DNA from 2 places in the Comamonas testosteroni genome. Region 2 is predicted to be linked to the other one. Evidence: predicted binding sites of a transcription regulator. Region 2 holds the regulator's gene; the other holds the start of a gene.
The links. The regulator FNR, encoded in region 2, switches genes on or off when oxygen is low (the NO sensors DNR and NnrR bind a similar motif). The targets are predictions, from matches to a motif close to TTGATNNNNATCAA.

Region 1: the regulator FNR is predicted to act here: its motif matches at 2,805-2,818, upstream of F0P97_RS12060 (bacteriohemerythrin).

The regions. Positions count from the first base shown of each region.
Region 1 is NZ_CP043568.1:2,658,934-2,667,992, forward strand. It holds gene F0P97_RS12045 (2OG-Fe dioxygenase family protein) at 125-904, shown strand; gene F0P97_RS12050 (hypothetical protein) at 1,094-1,567, shown strand; gene F0P97_RS12055 (universal stress protein) at 1,724-2,161, shown strand; gene F0P97_RS12060 (bacteriohemerythrin) at 2,228-2,743, opposite strand; gene F0P97_RS12065 (Bug family tripartite tricarboxylate transporter substrate binding protein) at 2,883-3,866, opposite strand; gene F0P97_RS12070 (SDR family NAD(P)-dependent oxidoreductase) at 4,390-5,154, opposite strand; gene F0P97_RS12075 (ABC transporter ATP-binding protein) at 5,248-5,961, opposite strand; gene livG (high-affinity branched-chain amino acid ABC transporter ATP-binding protein LivG) at 5,961-6,728, opposite strand; gene F0P97_RS12085 (high-affinity branched-chain amino acid ABC transporter permease LivM) at 6,784-8,022, opposite strand; gene livH (high-affinity branched-chain amino acid ABC transporter permease LivH) at 8,022-8,945, opposite strand; gene F0P97_RS12095 (high-affinity branched-chain amino acid ABC transporter substrate-binding protein) at 9,042-9,059, opposite strand, start outside.
Region 2 is NZ_CP043568.1:2,292,641-2,301,699, reverse strand. It holds gene F0P97_RS10505 (bifunctional diguanylate cyclase/phosphodiesterase) at 1-1,384, opposite strand, end outside; gene F0P97_RS10500 (HD-GYP domain-containing protein) at 1,381-2,625, opposite strand; gene F0P97_RS10495 (sulfite exporter TauE/SafE family protein) at 2,736-3,449, opposite strand; gene hemN (oxygen-independent coproporphyrinogen III oxidase) at 3,453-4,835, opposite strand; gene fnr (fumarate/nitrate reduction transcriptional regulator Fnr) at 5,104-5,826, shown strand; gene F0P97_RS10480 (hypothetical protein) at 5,965-6,228, opposite strand; gene F0P97_RS10475 (FixH family protein) at 6,605-6,910, opposite strand; gene ccoG (cytochrome c oxidase accessory protein CcoG) at 7,037-8,479, opposite strand; gene ccoP (cytochrome-c oxidase, cbb3-type subunit III) at 8,562-9,059, opposite strand, start outside.

The sequences.
Region 1 (9,059 bases), 370 kb from region 2:
TGCATCGCTATATGCGATGCAGGCATTTTTTTCATCCATGCAATTTGGTTGATGCTGCCTTGCGTAAATTTTGATGCCGAGCCACAAGCCGGCAGGGCCTGCGAGGAGTAAGCTTGCCGACCTTATGGCGCACATCATGTTTTCCCCTCCCTATATTGCCGCTGCCGAGGCAGCCCAGTCCTTGCGCACGCGTGGCTATGCCGTGCTGCAGCCCGAGGACTTTGCCCAGTGGATGGGCCTGAGCGTGAGCGATCTGCATGCCATGGATGCGGACTGGCAGGGTTTGCCGCCCGATGCTTTCCTCAAGGATGGCGGCCGCTATCGCCGCCGCCGCCATTCCTGTTTTGTCAGCGAAGGCGATCAGGTGCAGCAGGTGCCCCACCGCGCTCACTGGCAGCCCGTGGAGTACAACGCTCTGCATGGGGGCATGCAGCGCATGTTCGAGCCCATGCTCGACAGCACCACCACCAGCATGGCCTGGCTGGCGATGATCAACGCTCTGGGACAGCTGGCCGATCAGGTGTTCTGCACCGACGAGCTGCATGAGCGCTGGTTTGTCGAGGCGCACCAGTTCCGCATCGACACCACGGACGGCATTGGCCGGCCCACGCCCGAAGGCGCGCACCGCGATGGCGTCGATCTGGTCGCCGTGCTGCTGGTGGGGCGCAAGGGCGTCAAAGGAGGCGAGACTCGCGTGTTCGAGGCGACCGGTCCCAACGGCCAGCGTTTCACGTTGACCGAGCCATGGTCCGTGATGCTGCTCGACGATGCACGGATGATTCATGAAACCACGCCGATTCAACCCGTCGAGCACGGCGGCGTGCGCGATACGCTGGTGCTGACCTATCGTCGTGGCAGCTTCCAGGGCGCCGAGCTCCAGGAGCAGCAGGGCCAGGCCGCTTGATTGAGACGGACGGCTTTGTTCGAAAAATTTGAGCAAAACTGTAACATTCTCAATACGTCAAAGTGACGGCCTCAACACTGCATGATGCAGGCTCGTCGCGACGAAGCTTTCGCCTCTTCAAGTCTTCCCTGCATCCAGCAAGCCAGATCAACTGGCCGACACCACGCCCTGCGGGGCGTGGTTTTCTATATGAATCGCTTTTACGTCCTTGGCATTTCAGTACTGACAGCTCTTGTCACAGTAGCGGCCTGCAAGCCTTCGCAAGACCGCCCTGCGCAGGCGGCCTACATCAAGGAGCCCACGATCTACTTTCGCAATGGTCTCGAGATTACCCTTGGCGATGCCTCGGTGCCGATTCACGGCGTGGAGGAATGTCCATATGGCCTGGCCGCGCCGGCCGGGACTGTGGTCGAGTTCAATGATGCCAAGTGCATTCGACTGTCGGACGATACCGAGCAGATCGTCGTGATGCTGGACATGCCGGACGGCATCGTCCAGGAGGAATGGACCGTGCGCCGCGATGCGCCAAGCAAACCCCATGAGCCAGCCTTCAAGAATGTCTCCCTGTTGCGCCCGGACGGCTCTCGCATCACGATTACCGACAAGTCCGACAGACTGCTGGACAAATGCTACGAATACCAGGCGGCCCATGTCTGCATCTGAGCCAGACCTCGGTCGGTGTGAACTTCAGGGTTGATTCATGTCAACACGCTGAGGCATGATGAAGGCAGACTCTCGCTATCTCAAGAGCGGCATCTGCCCCGGGCCTCTGGCTTGAGGTCCTTGTCGCCTGCAACCTGAAAGGGGAAACATATGTCCATGTTCAATCACATTCTGGTTCCGGTCGACGGCTCCAAGCCATCCATGCTGGCGGCACGCAAGGCCGCCGAGCTCTCCAAGGTCTTCGGCTGCGCCGTGACGGCGGTGTATGTGGTCGATCCCTATCCTTTTACCGGCGTGGGCGCCGACTTTGCCTATGGCCAGTCACAGTATCTGAGTGCGGCCACCGCCGAGGCCAACACCGCCCTGGATGCGGTCAAGGCCATCATGGATGAGGCAGGCGTGCCCGTGAAGACCCTGGTGGGTGAGGGTCATGCAGTGCATGAAGGCATTGTGCGCACCATGGAAAGCGTGGGCGCAGACCTTGTCGTCATGGGCTCGCAGGGGCGTCGCGGCCTTGAGAAGCTGATGCTGGGCAGCGTCACGCAACGCGTGCTGGGCGCAGTCAAAATCCCGGTTCTTGTTGTGCGCGAGTAAGCGCAAGGCGGCTGCCCACGAAGCAACGGCTCCCCAAGGAGCCGTTTTGCTGGTGAATCAGAGTGCTCAGCGATTGAGCAGCCGGGCCAGCCAGCCCTTTTTCTTGCGCTGCAATTCCAGCTCCTGCAGCACTTCCGTTTTGAGCCGTTCTTTTTCTGCCGCGTGTCCGCTTTCTTTGGACATCATGCGTATATAGACCTTGGCCGAATCCACATAGCCATGGTCTTCGTTGCGGATGTGGTTGAACAGCCAGCGCGAGAGCATGCCGTGCAATTCGGCAGCCACATCCTCGCCCGCATCAAAGCGGGTCTGCATCTCGATCACGCGGCGCGTGAACAGCTCGTGCACTTTTTTGTGCGGCCCGGCGAACATGTAGCCAGCGCTTTCGATCAGGCTTTCCTCGAAGACGAAATGCGAGACGGTGTAGTCGATCATCTCGCCGATGACATCCCCCAGGCCCTCTCGGTCGGGCGAACTTCGCAGCTCGTAGAGCCGGTTGATGTAGTCGACGATGCGGCGGTGCTGCCGGTCGATCTCCGCAATCCCGGTGTCCAGCTCGGGGACCCAGACCAGCAATGCCATTGTGTTCTCCAGAAATTTGAGGATTTCCGAAGAAGTATTCACGAGCTTGTCATATGCCGCTTTGATGCAGATCAGTCCGATCCGCAGCCGGGCGTTGTAGGAGCGCGTGCTGGAATCCGCGCTCCGGCGCCCTTTGGCGTCACTCGATCTTGGCGCCCGAGGACTCGACGACCTGCTTGGACTGCCTGAAGTCGGCCTGGAACATCTTGTCGAAGCTGGCTGCGCTCATGGCTTGGGGCTCGGCGCCCTGGGTCAGAATGGCCTCGCGCACCTCGGGCACGGCCAGCAGCTTGTTGACTTCGACATTGACCTTGGTCACGATGGCTGTGGGTGTGCCCTTGGGCATGAACAGGCCGTACCAGGTGCTCACATCAAAGCCCTTGAGGCCGGACTCGGCCAGTGTTGGGGTGTCCGGCAGCGAGGACGAGCGCTTTGCGGAGGTTACGGCGATGGCGCGCAGCTTGCCGGCCTTGATCTGGGCTATGGCCGAGGGTACGGAGGACACCAGCAGATCCACATTGCCGGCCAGTGCATCCATCATCGCGGGGTTGGAGCCTTTGTAGGGCACGTGGGTCAGATGAATGTCCGAAGCCTTTTCCAGCATCACGCCGGCCAGGTGGATGCTGGTGCCGTTGCCGGGCGAGCCGTAGGTGATCTTGGACGGGTTCTTCTTGGCTGCAGCCACCACGTCGGCCAGCGTCTTGTACGGCGAGTTGGCGGCCGTGGCAATCACGATGGGTGTGTAGGCCACGTGAGCCACAGGGGTCAGATCCTTGCTGGGGTTCCAGGGCAGGTTCTTGTAGAGATAGGGGCCAAGGACCACATTGTCCTTCTGGCCCATGACCATGTCATAGCCCGTGGGGGCCGCCTTGACCGCTTCGGTGATGCCGATGGTGCCGCCTGCGCCAGCGCGGTTGTCGGGGACCACGGTCCACTTGCTGACTTCGGTGAGCTTGTTGGCAATCACGCGCGAGAGGATGTCGGTGCCGCCGCCAGGCGGGAAAGGCACGATCATGCGCACGGGCTTGTTGGGGTAGTCGGCAGCGGGGTCTTGTGCAGCGGCTGAAAAGCTCAGGCCCGTGCTTGCGATCACGGCTGTGCTGATGAGAATTTGGCGAATCATGAAAAAGAAGCTCCAGAGACGAACGGGGGAGCGCTGGCCCGCAAACAAGGGCGGCGCAGTCGCGGCTGGTACCTGAGCCTTGAGCTCGGAAGCCAGAGTCACGGAAGGTGGGCTTTTCGATGATCGGGGACGGTGGTTCCGCCATCAATGGGTATTTGTCTTTACCGGGGAGCGCGAGCCATGCCGTACGGACATGATCGCCATCCGCACGCGCTGCACGACAGGGTTGCTGCCGTTGCTAGCACGGGGGCAGCGTACCGATCGGGTGTCGCTGCCGATGTGGCCCACGGGTGCGGATTGTGGTTCTGCGCACAGCCTCAGAGGCTGCTGCAGACCAGTGGAAACATTCTGCCACGCATGAAAGACTTGCCAGGGCTTGGTTCGAGAATAGGCAGGGCCTGTTCCCAGATTTTTTGCCCGGTCCAGTCGTTCACGGCAGCAAGAGCTGCAGGCGCCTTTGGCCTTTGGTTTGGATAAGGCGGTTGCAGCCATGTGTTGGAGTCCGGCCGCTCCGGGTGCGATCTCAGGCCTGGCGTACGTCTGCAATCACCTGGTCGCCGAAGTCCGGTCGCTCCAGCCAGGCCAGCACGCGGGCTGCGGCGTCATCGGCCGAGCTCAGCTGCCCGTTGCTGTGCAGGCCTGCAAAACGGCCCACGTCGGGGAAGTCGCTTGAAGCTGCGCTGCGCAGTTGTACCTGCATATCGGTGTCGATGACGCCGGGTGCCAGAGACACAATGCGTGCGCCGTTGGGCTTGGCCGCCTCTTCCAGTGCCACACAGTTGCTGAACTGGTCCATGCCGGCCTTGGCCGTGCAGTAGCTGGCTTGCGAGGCCATGGCGCGGCGGCCCAGTCCCGAGGAGATATTGAGCACCTTGCGGGGGATCACCCAGCTTTCGGTCGTGCCGAGAAAGGCGCCGGTCAGGGCCATGGGCGCTTCAAGACCCACGCGCAGGGCATTGATCATGTCAGCGGCAGGCACCTGGGACAGCGGCGCAATCTGCGGCATGACGCCCGCATTGTTGATCAGGGTGATGCTGGTCCATTCACGGGGATCTAGCGTGCCCAGCCAGGTCGCCAGACGCTGCGCCGCCGCAGCGCTTTGTGCCAGGTCCTGCTCCCATTGCAATAGCTGTGCAGGCTTGCTGGCGCTGGAGGCGAGAGCGGTACTGGTCTTGCGGGCAATGCTCAGCAAGTGACGGCCTTGTCGCAGCAGCTGCTGTCCCATGGACAGACCCATGCCGCGAGAGCCACCGGTCAGAATCGTTAAATGCTTTGTCATGCCGGGCATCTTACGGGTGATTGAAGACAGAAAAAGAGCAGACCCCGCAAGACTGGCGTCCGGCGGGGCCTGGCGATGACCTCAGATGAGGTCAGCGGGCTGTCAATGACCCAGATAGGCCTTGCGCACCTCGTCATTGCTCAGCAGATTGACACCGCTGTCCTCCAGCACCACCTTGCCGGTTTCCAGCACATAGCCTCGGTCGGCAATCTGCAGGGCGCGGTTGGCATTCTGCTCGACCAGGAACACCGTCACACCTGCTGCGCGGATGGTCTGAATGATCTCGAAGATCTGCGCAATGATGAGTGGCGCCAGGCCCAGTGTGGGCTCGTCCAGCAGCAGCAGGCGCGGCTTGCTCATCAGTGCGCGGCCTATGGCCAGCATCTGCTGCTCGCCGCCGGACATGGTGCCCGCGCGTTGCGCCGCGCGTTCCTTCAAGCGAGGAAAGAGCTTGAACACATGCTCGACGCCGTCGGCGATCTCGGCCTTGTTCAGGAAAAAGCCGCCCATCTGCAGGTTCTCGGTCACCGTCAGGTCCTTGAAGACACGACGGCCTTCAGGTGAGACGGCAATGCCGCGGCGCATGATGTGATGAGTGGACATCTGGGTGATGTCCTCGCCCTCGAACAGAATGCGCCCGCTGCTGGCACGAGGGTTGCCGCACACCGTCATCAGAAGCGATGTCTTGCCCGCACCATTGCTGCCGATGAGGGTGACGATCTCGCCCTGATCGACATGCAGGCTGACATGATTGACCGCGCAGATCGCGCCGTAGTGGGTGGAGACCTGCTCCAGTTGCAACATATGCTGGCTCATCAGGCCTCTCCCAGATAGGCCTTGATGACCCGTTCATCATTGCGAATCGCCTCGGGCAGGCCCATGGCGATGGGCTTGCCGTATTCCATGACCAGAATGCGCTCGGACACTCCCATGACCAGGCCCATATCGTGCTCGATCAGCAGCACGGCCACGCCGTACTGTTTGCGCAGATCGTCGATCAGATGCTGCAGGTCTTTCTTCTCCTGCGGGTTCAGGCCGGCAGCGGGTTCGTCCAGCATCAGCACACGAGGCTTGGTGATCATGCAGCGCGCAATCTCCAGCCGGCGCTGGTGACCGTAGGCCAGATTGCCCGCCTCGCGGTTGGCAAACTGGCGCAGGCCCATGACGTCCAGCCATTGGAGCGCGTTGTCGATCTTTTCCTGTTCGGCACGGCGATAGCCTGGCGTGTTGAACAGGCCACCGAGCAGCGTCGCGCGCGACTGGCGGTGCTGTGCGACCAGCAGGTTTTCCAGCGCCGTCATGCTCTTGAACAGGCGCACGTTCTGGAATGTGCGCACCACGCCGTGGTTGGCGACCTGGTGGCTGCTGTGGCCTGCAATGCTCTGGCCGTCCAGAACGACCGAGCCGCCCGAAGGCTGGTAGAAACCGCTGATGCAGTTGAATACCGTGGTCTTGCCCGCGCCGTTGGGGCCGATGATGGCAAACACTTCCTGAGGGCGTACGTTAAAGCCCACGTTGTCCACGGCCAGCAGGCCGCCGAAGCGCATGCACAGGTCTTTGACTTCTAGCAAATACTCGCTCATGCGCTTGCCCTGCCTGTGGTTGTAGTTATTGAAATAATAGCGTTCAGGTGCTGCTTCATGACTTCACCTCCACTTGGTGTCGCTTCATGGGCAGCAGGCCCTGGGGGCGCCAGACCATCATCAAAATCATGACCAGGCCGAAGATCAGCATGCGGTATTCGGAGAACTCGCGTGCCAGTTCGGGCAGCACGGTCAGGATGATGGCAGCCACGATCACGCCCAGCTGAGAACCCATGCCGCCCAGCACCACGATGGCCAGAATCAGGGCCGACTCGATGAAGGTGAAGGACTCGGGATTGACGATGCCCTGGCGAGCGGCGAAGAAGGCGCCGCCGAAACCCGCGAACATTGCGCCCAGCGTGAAAGCCGAGAGCTTGATCTTCATGGGGTTGAGGCCCAGCGAACGGCAGGCGATTTCATCCTCGCGCAGTGCTTCCCAGGCGCGGCCTATGGGCATGCGGATCAGGCGGTTGCTGATGAACAGCGTCACCATGGCCAGCAGCAGGGCCATCAGATAGACGAAGATCACCATGTGCATGGAGTCGAACTCCAGACCGAAGAACTGATGAAAGGTCGTGCCATCCTCGGTCAGGGGCGAGCGGGTCATGGGCAGGCCCAGCACCGTAGGCTTGGGAATGCTGGAGATGCCGTCGGGACCGCCCGTGAAGCTGGTCAGATTGGTCAGCAGCAGGCGGATGATCTCACCGAAACCCAGCGTCACGATGGCCAGATAGTCACCGCGCAGGCGCAGCACGGGAAAGCCCAGCACAAAGCCGAACAGGGCCGAGGCAGCGCCGGCCAGCGGCAGCGCTTCCCAGAACGTCCAGCCAGCCCAGTGGAATAGCAGCGCATAGGTGTAGGCGCCCACGGCATAGAAGCCCACAAAGCCCAGGTCCAGCAGGCCGGCAAAGCCGACCACCACGTTCAGACCCAGGCCCAGCATGACGTAAATCATGGCCAGAGTCGCGATGTCGACGGCATTGCGGCCCGCGAAGAATGGCCAGGAGGCGGCCATCATCAGCACCACAAAGATGACGACGTTGCGTGTGCCGGACTTCATCTGCGGGACTGCCGGCAGATTGACCTTGGGCAGCTTGCCTGCGAGCAGGGGCTTGAGCATCTGCACGACGAAGATGGCAAGGCAAGCCCAGCCGGTCATGCTCCAGTCGGGAGTGATGATGGTGCGCACGCCGGCGCGCTCCAGGTGCAGGCTGAAGATGGGAGTGACGACGATGGCCGTCATCACGGTGGCGATCAGCGCATCGCGCAAAGCGGCAGAAAAGCTGTACTTCATCAGACTTTCTCCACTTCAGGTTTGCCCAGCAGGCCCGAGGGGCGGAACATCAGGATGGTCACCAGCAGGCCGAAAGCCACGATGTCCTTGTATTCCGACGAGATGTAGGCAGCAGCAAGGGTCTCGGCTACGCCCAGAATCACACCGCCCAGCATGGCGCCGGGGATGGAGCCTATGCCGCCCAGCACGGCGGCCGTAAAGGCCTTGATGCCGGCGAGGAAGCCGATGAAGGGATTGAGCTTGCCCACAGCCAGCGCAATCAGTACGCCACCCACGGCGGCCAGCACGGCTCCCAGCACAAAGGTGAAGGAGATGACCTTGTTGGTATCTATGCCCAGCAGATTGGCCATGTGCATATCCTGAGCGCAGGCGCGCGAGGCACGGCCCATGCGCGAATGCTTGATGTACATGGTCAGCGCAATCATCAGCACCACGGTCACCGCGATGATGAGCACGCGGGTATAGGGGATGAAGACTTCGAAATTGCCCATGTGGAAATTGATGGCGCCCGGCAGCAGCGAGGGCACGGCCATATCGCGCGCGCCCTGGCCCAGAGCCACCCAGTTCTGCAGGAATATGGACATGCCGATGGCCGAGATCAGCGCTACCAGACGCGGGCTCTGGCGCACGGGCTTGTAGGCCACCTGTTCGACCACCAGGCCATAGACTCCGGTGACGAATACGGCCACCACCAGCATCAGGCCGATGATGGCCCATACGGGAAGGCCGCTTTGCGTGCCAATCGCCGAAAGCGTCACGAGGCCTATATAGGCCCCGATCATGTAGATGTCACCGTGTGCGAAATTGATCATGCCGATGATGCCGTAGACCATGGTGTAGCCAATGGCGATCAAGGCGTAAATGGCTCCGAGTGAGAGCCCGTTGAATAGCTGTTGTATCAGCTGGGGGAAAAAGTCTGACATGTAACGCCACCCTTGAAACAGGAAAAGGCCCGAGGGCCAGATAACAAACATCCGGAGACATGGCCCCTGCCATTGCCTCCGGAGAGAGTGGTGGAATTACTTGGCGAGCGATTT
Region 2 (9,059 bases):
CGTCCCCGCCCTGACGGCACAGCACATCGGCAGGACGCAGCAGGCCGCTCAGCCGCTGAGCAACCAGCTTGAGCACCCGGTCGCCGAAGTCATGGCCCAGTGAATCGTTGATGATCTTGAAACGGTCCAGGTCCAGAAACAGAATGCTGAAGGGCTGCTGTGTGAAGCGTGCTGCAGTGATGGCGGCTTGCACGTGACGGCTCAAGCTCAGGCGATTGGGCAGCCCTGTCAACGCATCACTGTAAGCCAGCTGCTCAATCTGCTTTTGGGCACTGCGCTGCATGGTCATGTCGCGCATAAAGCCAATGCTTTGTACCAGACGCCCATAGCCGTCACGCAATGCCACCCAGGACAGCCAGACCGCGCAGCGCTGACCTTCGCTCTGCTTGAGCCAAAGATTGCCCTCCCAGAAGCTGCCCACATCCCAGCGCGCAGCCGCCAGCTCCAGCAGGTCGGACACAGGCCCTCCCTCGGACTCGAACAGAGTCCAGGCAGCGAGCCCAAGCACCGCCTTGCCATGCAGCAGCTGCCCGCCAGCCGGGTTGACCTGAACGATGACACCATTGGCATCGGCAATGAAGATACCGTCCAGGCTGGACTCGAACACTCTTGCAGCCAGACGCAGCTCTGTCGCCGAGCTGGACTCCACCGTGATGTCTCGATAGGAGTAGATACGCCCTATCGCCACACCGCGACTGAGCTGAGGCACGGAGCGGCGCTCCAGAACCCTGCCACTGAGCAGTTGCAGTACCTCCGAGGTTTCAGGAGCCGACAGGTCCTGCGCATCCTGCAAAAGAGTGAACTGACTATCGCTGCTGATGGTCTGCGCTTCCAGATGGGCAAAGACGGCCGCATCATCTCGCTGCACGAGCAGTGGCTCGGGTAGTTGCCACAGCTCCGCGAAACGGTGGTTGAATGCACGAATTCCGCCGCGCAGATCACAGACCAGCATGCCATCTGCAGCGGACTCAAGCGTCGCCCGCAACTCTGCAAGCAGCATGTCCAGTTCGCTCTCGTGCCGCAACTGCTCGCTGCGGTCAAGCATGGTGAGCATCAACCAGCGTGGATTCAAGGCGATGGAGCCCACCCCCATCTCCACAGCTGTCAATGAACCATTGGCGGTACAAATTTCTGTGAGAAATTTCGCCCCACCCACCCAGTTTGAGGCATCCTGCCAGAACGCCTTTTGCACCAGGGAGGCGCACAGCACATCGACATACTGCTCCTGCGCCTGCTCGGGCGTGTAGCCCGTGAGCTGCATACTGGCTGCATTGGCATGCACGACACGCAATGTCTGCGCATCCAGCAGCCAGACCGCCTCCTGCAAACCATCGAGCATGGAGGCAAGCAGAGGGTCAATCAGAAAACTCTGCTGCAAAGTCACGCGAGGTCTTTCTCGGCAGCAGGTGCTGCAGAACTGTCAAAAAAGTAGCAAAGACGCCTTTGCGGCTGTAAAGCTTCTAACGCATTTCGAGAAAGCTGATTTCGCGTCAAGCCTCGGCGAATACCCAAACCCACATATTCAAGCAAATCTACGAACCGCAGCTTCTGCGGCGCCTGCATGTCATAGGTCAGCACCTGCGGCTTGAGCGACTGGCTGGTGTTGACAGACACCACTACGCCCATCCGCCCATCGCTTAGTTCCACCAAAGAGCCCGGCGGATAGACCCCCAAGGTCTGCACGAATGCCTTGAGCACATCGGGCGCATATCGCTGGCGATACTGTCCGTACAGTGCAGCCATGGCTTCATGGGGCGTCATTTCGTTGCCTTGCAGTGGCAGATTGCACAAGCGCTCAAAATTATTGACCAGCGCCAGGATCTGTCCGGCAATGTCCATGTCTTCGGCCAGCAAGCCAAGTGGAAAGCCTGACCCATCGGCCCATTCATGATGCTGGGCGATGGCCGTCGTGACGGAAGGGGGATAGCCCATGGATAGCGCCAGTGCCACCGACTCTCCGACATGGCGCGCATACACGGTCTCTCGCAGAGGCGTGCGGCCCGTGCCCTGATTCAGTGCATTGGCCGACGCGGAAATCTCAAGCCCTGGCTTGCCGATGTCATGCAACAGGGCTGCCGTGCCCAGATCCTTCAATATGTCATCGCACAGGCCCAGCGTCTTACCCAGCAGCAGGCTCAGTACAGAGACGTTGACACCATGAACGCCAAAGGTGGCGCCACCCGTATCCGCGAGCAGATGCAAACTCAGATCACGAGCCTGCGCCAGTTTGACGACTTGCTGCGCAACCAGCATATCCGTCGTTGTCCGCGCCTTCTCGGGGTTGGCTGGCAACAAGGCCTGCACGTCATCAAATACGGAAACCGCGCCCAGAAACCTGGATTGCACGCCCAAGATACTGTTGCGCCATGCATGCGCATCATTCTCAGGGGGGACAGGAGCGAGTTGAGGGTCTGCGGCCGGAGGCGCAGCCTCTGCTTCCAGATCGCTTCTGGATAGATCAACCTGAACTGCCTTGAGCTTCAAGGTCCTGAGTGTCTGCAACTGCTCTTCATTGACAATCTTGAAGCTGCTGACGGGAAACGGGTGGCGCAACCAGCCAGTCTCCAGATGGACATACATGCCAATTCGCAGTTGTCCGATATCAATAGCAACGAAACGATTCACTTTGAGCGCTACACACAAGATAAGACATTATTCCGCAGTTCCATGACTGCTCAAGCATGACTAGGGTCTGTTGGGATGCAAACTGCACCAACATTCCCTTCCTGTGTGACTTATCGGCACCAAAGGCTGGGTTTGTAGACCAGATCCATCCACAAAGCCCAACTCGCAACACCAATCAGCATCAGACCCGCAATTCTGGTGCCCCAGCGCGCCCGCAATGTATTGAGATGCGACTGCCCCAGTTGCCACAACCAGGGACCCGCCAGCAGCCACACTGCGCCGCCAACGGCAAAGGCTGTCATGGACAGAGCACCTTGCCAGACTCCGCCACTCAGCGCGGCCACCAGCACTGCCGAATACAGCAAGCCGCAAGGCATCAGGGCCCAGGCAAAGCCCGCGGCCAGACTCCCTCCTGGGGCGACGACCCAGGGCTGGACCCTGGTCCAGACAGAACGCCCCGCCTGCTCCAGCCACACCGGTTGTCGCGCCTGCACCACCATGGCCAGACCCCAGGCCATGACCGCGACATGCATCAGCGTCCACAGCTTCTGCAAGGCCGTTGTCTGGCTGGTCAGCCAGGCCAGACTCTCCATGGCCACGGCAGCCACTCCGCCCAGCAGGGCATAACCAGCAATGCGTCCCAGATGAAACAGACTGGTACGCAGCCATTGGCGTTTTTGCAGGCCGTGCAAGGCGATGACCTGGCCGTCGCTGGTAGGCCTTGCACCCGTCACAACGCTGCAGGGTGCAGCGCACATCACAAGACAATGGGGCCCACCCACGAGCCCCATGATCAAAGCAGTCCAGACCAGCGAAAACAACATGCGCTAGATGATGCGCGAAAAGCGCGCGCGGTTTCGGTCGGCCTGCAAATATCGATCAAACAGCATGGCTACTCCGCGCACAAAAAACCAGCCCAGGCCCGTGACCTTGAAGCCCTCGTCGGATAGCTGAACCAGGCCATTGCGCTGCATTTCCGCCAGTGCTGCCAGCTCCCGAGCAAAGTACTCGCGGAAATTGATCAGCCAGGCCTGCTCCATCGGCTCATACAGGACGGAGCCCTGACACATGATGGCCATGATGATGGCTCTGCGCACCAGATCGTCACGCGAGAGCGCCAATCCGCGCTGCACGGGCAGCATGCCGCCATCAATGGCGTCGTAATACTCTTCCAGGGTCTTGACGTTCTGGCTGTAGGTGGCGCCCACCTTGCCGATGGCCGATACGCCCAACGCAATCAGGTCGCAATCGGGCTGGGTGCTGTAGCCCTGGAAATTGCGATGCAGGCGCCCCTGGCGCTTGGCGACGGCCAGAGAGTCGTCGGGCAGCGCAAAGTGATCCATGCCCACATAGACATAGCCGCCATTCATGAAGGCATCAATTGCGCCGGAGAGCATGTTCAGCTTGTCCTGTCCCATGGGCAAGTCAGCGGATGCAATACGCCTTTGCGGCTTGAAGCGCTCAGGCAGATGCGCATAGGCATACAACGCAATGCGGTCGGGACGCAGCTCATTGACCTGGGCCAGCGTTCGCGCAAAAGACTCGGTTGTCTGCTTGGGCAGACCGTAGATCAGGTCCACATTGATGGAGACAAAGCCCAGACGGCGGGCCTCGGCCACCAACTCAAAGACTTGCTCGGCGGGCTGCTCCCGGTGCACCGCTTTCTGCACTGCGGGATCAAAATCCTGCACGCCAAAGCTCAGGCGATTGAAGCCCATGTCCTTGAGTGCCTTCAACCTCTCGTTGCTGACCGTGCGCGGATCGACCTCGATGGAATACTCGCCGGCTGGATCGAGCTTGAAATGCTCACGCATCAGAAGCATCAGCTGCCGCAGCTCGGCATCGCTGAAGAAGGTCGGCGTGCCGCCTCCCAGATGCAGCTGGCTTACCAACTGGCCTTTACCGCAATGCTCGGTATGCATGGCCAGTTCACGGCTCAGATAATCCAGATACTCGGCAGCCTTCTCATGATGCTTGGTCACGATCTTGTTGCAGGCGCAGTAATAGCAAAGCGACTCGCAAAACGGCACATGCACATAAACGGACAGGGGCAAGGCACGTGAGCCCGAATGCGTCTTGCGCTGTTTCAATGCCAGGATATAGTCATCTGCACCAAAAGCCTCAACAAAACGGTCGGCTGTTGGGAATGATGTGTAGCGTGGGCCGGGGATATCAAAGCGGCTCAGCAACTCAGGCGTGACTGCGGTCATAACTGGGAGTTAGGGTGCGCCCACACTCTGTATAGAGCAGATTTCAATGGAAATCAGATCCTGAAAATCATGCCCGAAATAGGCAAAAGCGCATGTTTTTGAACGAATACGGGCAATGTGCCCCAAGGCAATCACCCTGTCCTTGATGAAAATCAAGAGACATCAAGGCGAGTGCTGCGACAATTTGATCCATCTCATCTTCAACCACGAGGTCAACGACCGGCGCGACTCTCCACTCTGTGTCTGTCTGCGCCGTTGCTAAAAGCCCATGAATCTTCAGACCATCAAAGCATCCTGCTCCAACTGCAATCTGCGTGAACTGTGCATGCCCATGGGCCTGGACGATGAACAAATGGAGCGTATTGACGAGATTGTGGCCACGCGCCGCAAGGTCAAGCGCGGCGGGCTGCTATTTCGCAATGGAGAAGAGTTCACCTCGCTGTACGCCATTCGCACCGGCTTCTTCAAGACCAGCGTGGCCACTGAAGACGGACGCGACCAGGTCACAGGCTTTCAGATGGCCGGCGAGATCATTGGCCTGGACGGCATCGTCAACGACCACCACACCTGCGATGCCGTGGCCCTGGAAGATGCCGAAGTCTGCATCATGCCTTTCGACAAGCTCGAGCAGCTCTCGCGCGAAGTCACGGCGCTGCAAAATCATGTGCACAAGGTCATGAGCCGCGAAATCGTGCGCGAGCATGGCGTAATGCTGCTGCTGGGCAGCATGCGCGCCGAAGAGCGTCTGGCAGCCTTTGTGCTGAACCTGGTGCAGCGTCTGTCGGCACGCGGCTTTTCGAAGTCGGAGTTGGTGCTGCGCATGACGCGTGAAGAAATCGGCAGCTATCTGGGCCTCAAGCTGGAGACCGTGAGCCGCACCTTCTCCAAGTTCGCCGAGGAAGGCATCATCGAAGTCAGACAGCGCCATCTGCGCATTCTGGATACCGATGCGCTCAAGCGCATCGTCAACAGCCAGCAATGCCAGGGCTAAGTTCAGACAGCGGGCTTTTTTGATGGCAGCGAATGCCTGCCAGAAGCTTCCCGCCGCCGAGGCCGCCGGCACAGAGAGCGACCAAGCACCATCCGGGGCCGCCACCGGCCCCGAAACTGCGGCCCTGTGCGCAGCGCTTCACTCGACCAGGGGCTCCGAGACTATGCCCTGGTTCAGATCGCTGGCCGAACGCCCCAACATGACAGTCATCAGTCCGCTGGCCACGGCGACCGCCCAGAAGGCAAAAAAGGCCAGGGTGTAAATGGCATTGCGCGACCATTCCAGAGGCGAGCCCAGCCAGTGCATGTCCAGCGGGTCCACAAAGGCAAATACCACCATTTCCATGATTGCCGCGGCCAGAAAAGCCGGCCAGACAATCCACATCCAGCGTCGAGCATCCATCGCGATTCTCCTTGGCCTGTGGTTTTGAACCCATTTTGCACAATTGCCATGACCTTCCCTGCCATACCAAGGGCATGCACTCAGATAGGAAACCCTGAACCGCTATTATTTAAAGAGCTTCCAGTGCATTCTTTGTATTGACTTAAGGTCAATATCTATCTGAAATAAGCTTTGATAAAGCGCTATGCGCTCCTGATATTGAACCCGCCCGGCCATCCTTTGCCGGTTTTTGAGCACTGCAGACAACCGTCCGACTCTGCGGTCGACCAAGACATAGAGCTCCGCCACGACCGGCCGTGCTCCAGAAAAGTCTGCAACCATAGGCGTAAAAAAAGGCCGCGGAAGCGGCCTTGAGGATGATGCGTTGAAATCGCAGTCAGCGATCCAGCGGATGATCCTTGGCTGGCGTCGCGGCATGGTTGCGCCCCGTCACTGCCGGCGCCAGGCTTTTTTCACTTTCGCTCAGGCGCTGGTTGATTTCCATGCCATGGCGGTAGTAGTCAGGGTCAATCACGGGATCGGGCCTGCTCATTGCGATGTATGCGGTGACAAAGCCGGCAATCACCACGATCACCGGGCCGGCGATGATGAGCCAGACATGGGCAAACTTCCACCAGGGCTTGCCGTCCTCAGGGTGGATGATCTTGGCCGTTTGCGAGACCTTGGCTTGTGCTGCCAACATGATGAAACCTCTTTCCAAAATTCTGACCACCCAGGCACGCATGGCAGGGTGGCATCAATTGTTGCCGATTGGCGGTGCCCTTGTCCGGCCTCCGTGATGGCTCATGAAGACCGGCAAGACTTGGCATTAACGCGGCACCAGGAACACCGTCTTTTCGGAAATACGCCCTGCTCCGGCAGTCACTGCATCCACATTGAAGTGTACGGGGTGCGAGCCGGGAGTGGCTGAGCCATACGGAATCTGCAGCCGCACCGCAATGCCACGTGTCTCTGCAGGGCCAACGCTCACTTCCTGATCGGATGCGACCTCCAGATTCTCCAGGCCCTCGGCGCTGATACGGTAGCGCTGCTCGGACTCGGTGGCGTTCATGATCTGCAGACGGTAGACGTTCTCCAGCTTGCCGCCCGCCACGATGCGCGAAAGCGCGGCACGGTCGCGAATCACGTCGACCTTGAGCGGCTCGCGCAGCACCAGACTGGCGATCATGGCGGCGCTGAGGGCTACCAGCACGGCCGAGTAGATCAGCACGCGCGGACGGAAAATGCGGCGAATCACCTGCACCTGCTTCCAGGCCTTGGCCACGGCATTCTGAGTGGTCAACCGGATCAGGCCACGCGGATACTCCATCTTGTCCATCACGGAGTTGCAGGCATCGATGCACAGACCGCAGCCGATGCACTCATACTGCAGCCCCTTGCGGATGTCGATGCCCACAGGGCAGACCTGAACGCAAAGCTTGCAATCTATGCAGTCCCCCAGGCCTTGTGCCTTGTAGTCAACGTCTTTCTTGCGCGGGCCGCGCGCTTCACCACGCTGGGCGTCGTAGCTGACGATCATGGTGTCCTTGTCGAACATGGCGCTCTGGAAGCGTGCATAGGGGCACATGTACTTGCAGACCTGCTCGCGCATATAGCCGGCATTGCCGTAGGTTGCGAACCCGTAGAACGCCACCCAGAAAATCTGCCAGCCGCCCTGGAAGGCCATCAGCTCCACACCCAGTTCACGGATGGGCACGAAGTAGCCGACAAAGGTGAAGCCTGTCCAAAGAGACAGAACGATCCAGAGAAACTGCTTGAGCGACTTCTTCCAGATTTTCTCGAAGGTCCAACCATGCTTGTCGATACGCATGCGGGCACTGCGATCGCCTTCGACCTTGCTCTCGATCCACATGAAGATCTCGGTGTAGACCGTCTGCGGACAGGAGAAGCCACACCACAGACGCCCGGCCACGGCGGTAAACAGGAACAGCCCCAGCGCGCTGATGATCAGCAGCCCCGTCAGATAGATGAAGTCCTGCGGATACAGCACCAGTCCGAACAGATAGAAGCGCCGCGCCCCGAGGTCGAACAGCACCATCTGGCGCTCACCCCACTGCAGCCAGGGCAGACCGTAGAAGACGATCTGGGTCAGGAACACCATGATCCAGCGCCAGCGCGAGAAGACGCCGCTGATGGCGCGCGAGTACACCTTCTGTTCGGAGGCGAACATGGGCATATATTCCTGACCGCCGTCCACAGGCTCAGCCGTGATCGGAATGACTTTGCGAGGTTTCTCCGGATCGCAGGGCATCGCAGTTCCTTAATATTTTTGTAATTACTGAAAATTCAAATGCGAAAAAGGCGGTGCCTCGGCACCGCCTTCATCACCCGTCTTACTTCCGGGCGCTTGCGTTGGACAGCCCCCAGACATAGGAAGCCAGCACCGCGATCTGCGCCTCGGTCAGCTTGTCCTTCTGAGCAGGCATCTCGTTCATCTTGCCATGGTTGACCATGTCGACAATGACGGACTCGCCCCAGCCATGCAGCCAGATGTCATCGGTCAGGTTGGGTGCGCCAAGCGCCTGGTTACCCTTGCCGTCCATGCCGTGGCAAGCCGCGCAGGCCACGAACTTGGACTTGCCCTGCGAAGCCTTGACGGCATCGTGGGGGCTGCCCGACAGGCTCAGCACATAGTGCGCCACATTGCGCACATCTTCCGCCGAGCCCACGGCTGCCGCCATGGGAGGCATCACGCCGATGCGGCCGTTGGTGATGGTTTCCTTGATCTTGTCGGGCGTGCCGCCATGCAGCCAGTCACCGTCGCCCAGATTGGGGAAGCTCTTGCTGCCGCGCGCATCGGAGCCGTGGCATTGCGCGCAGTTGTTCATGAA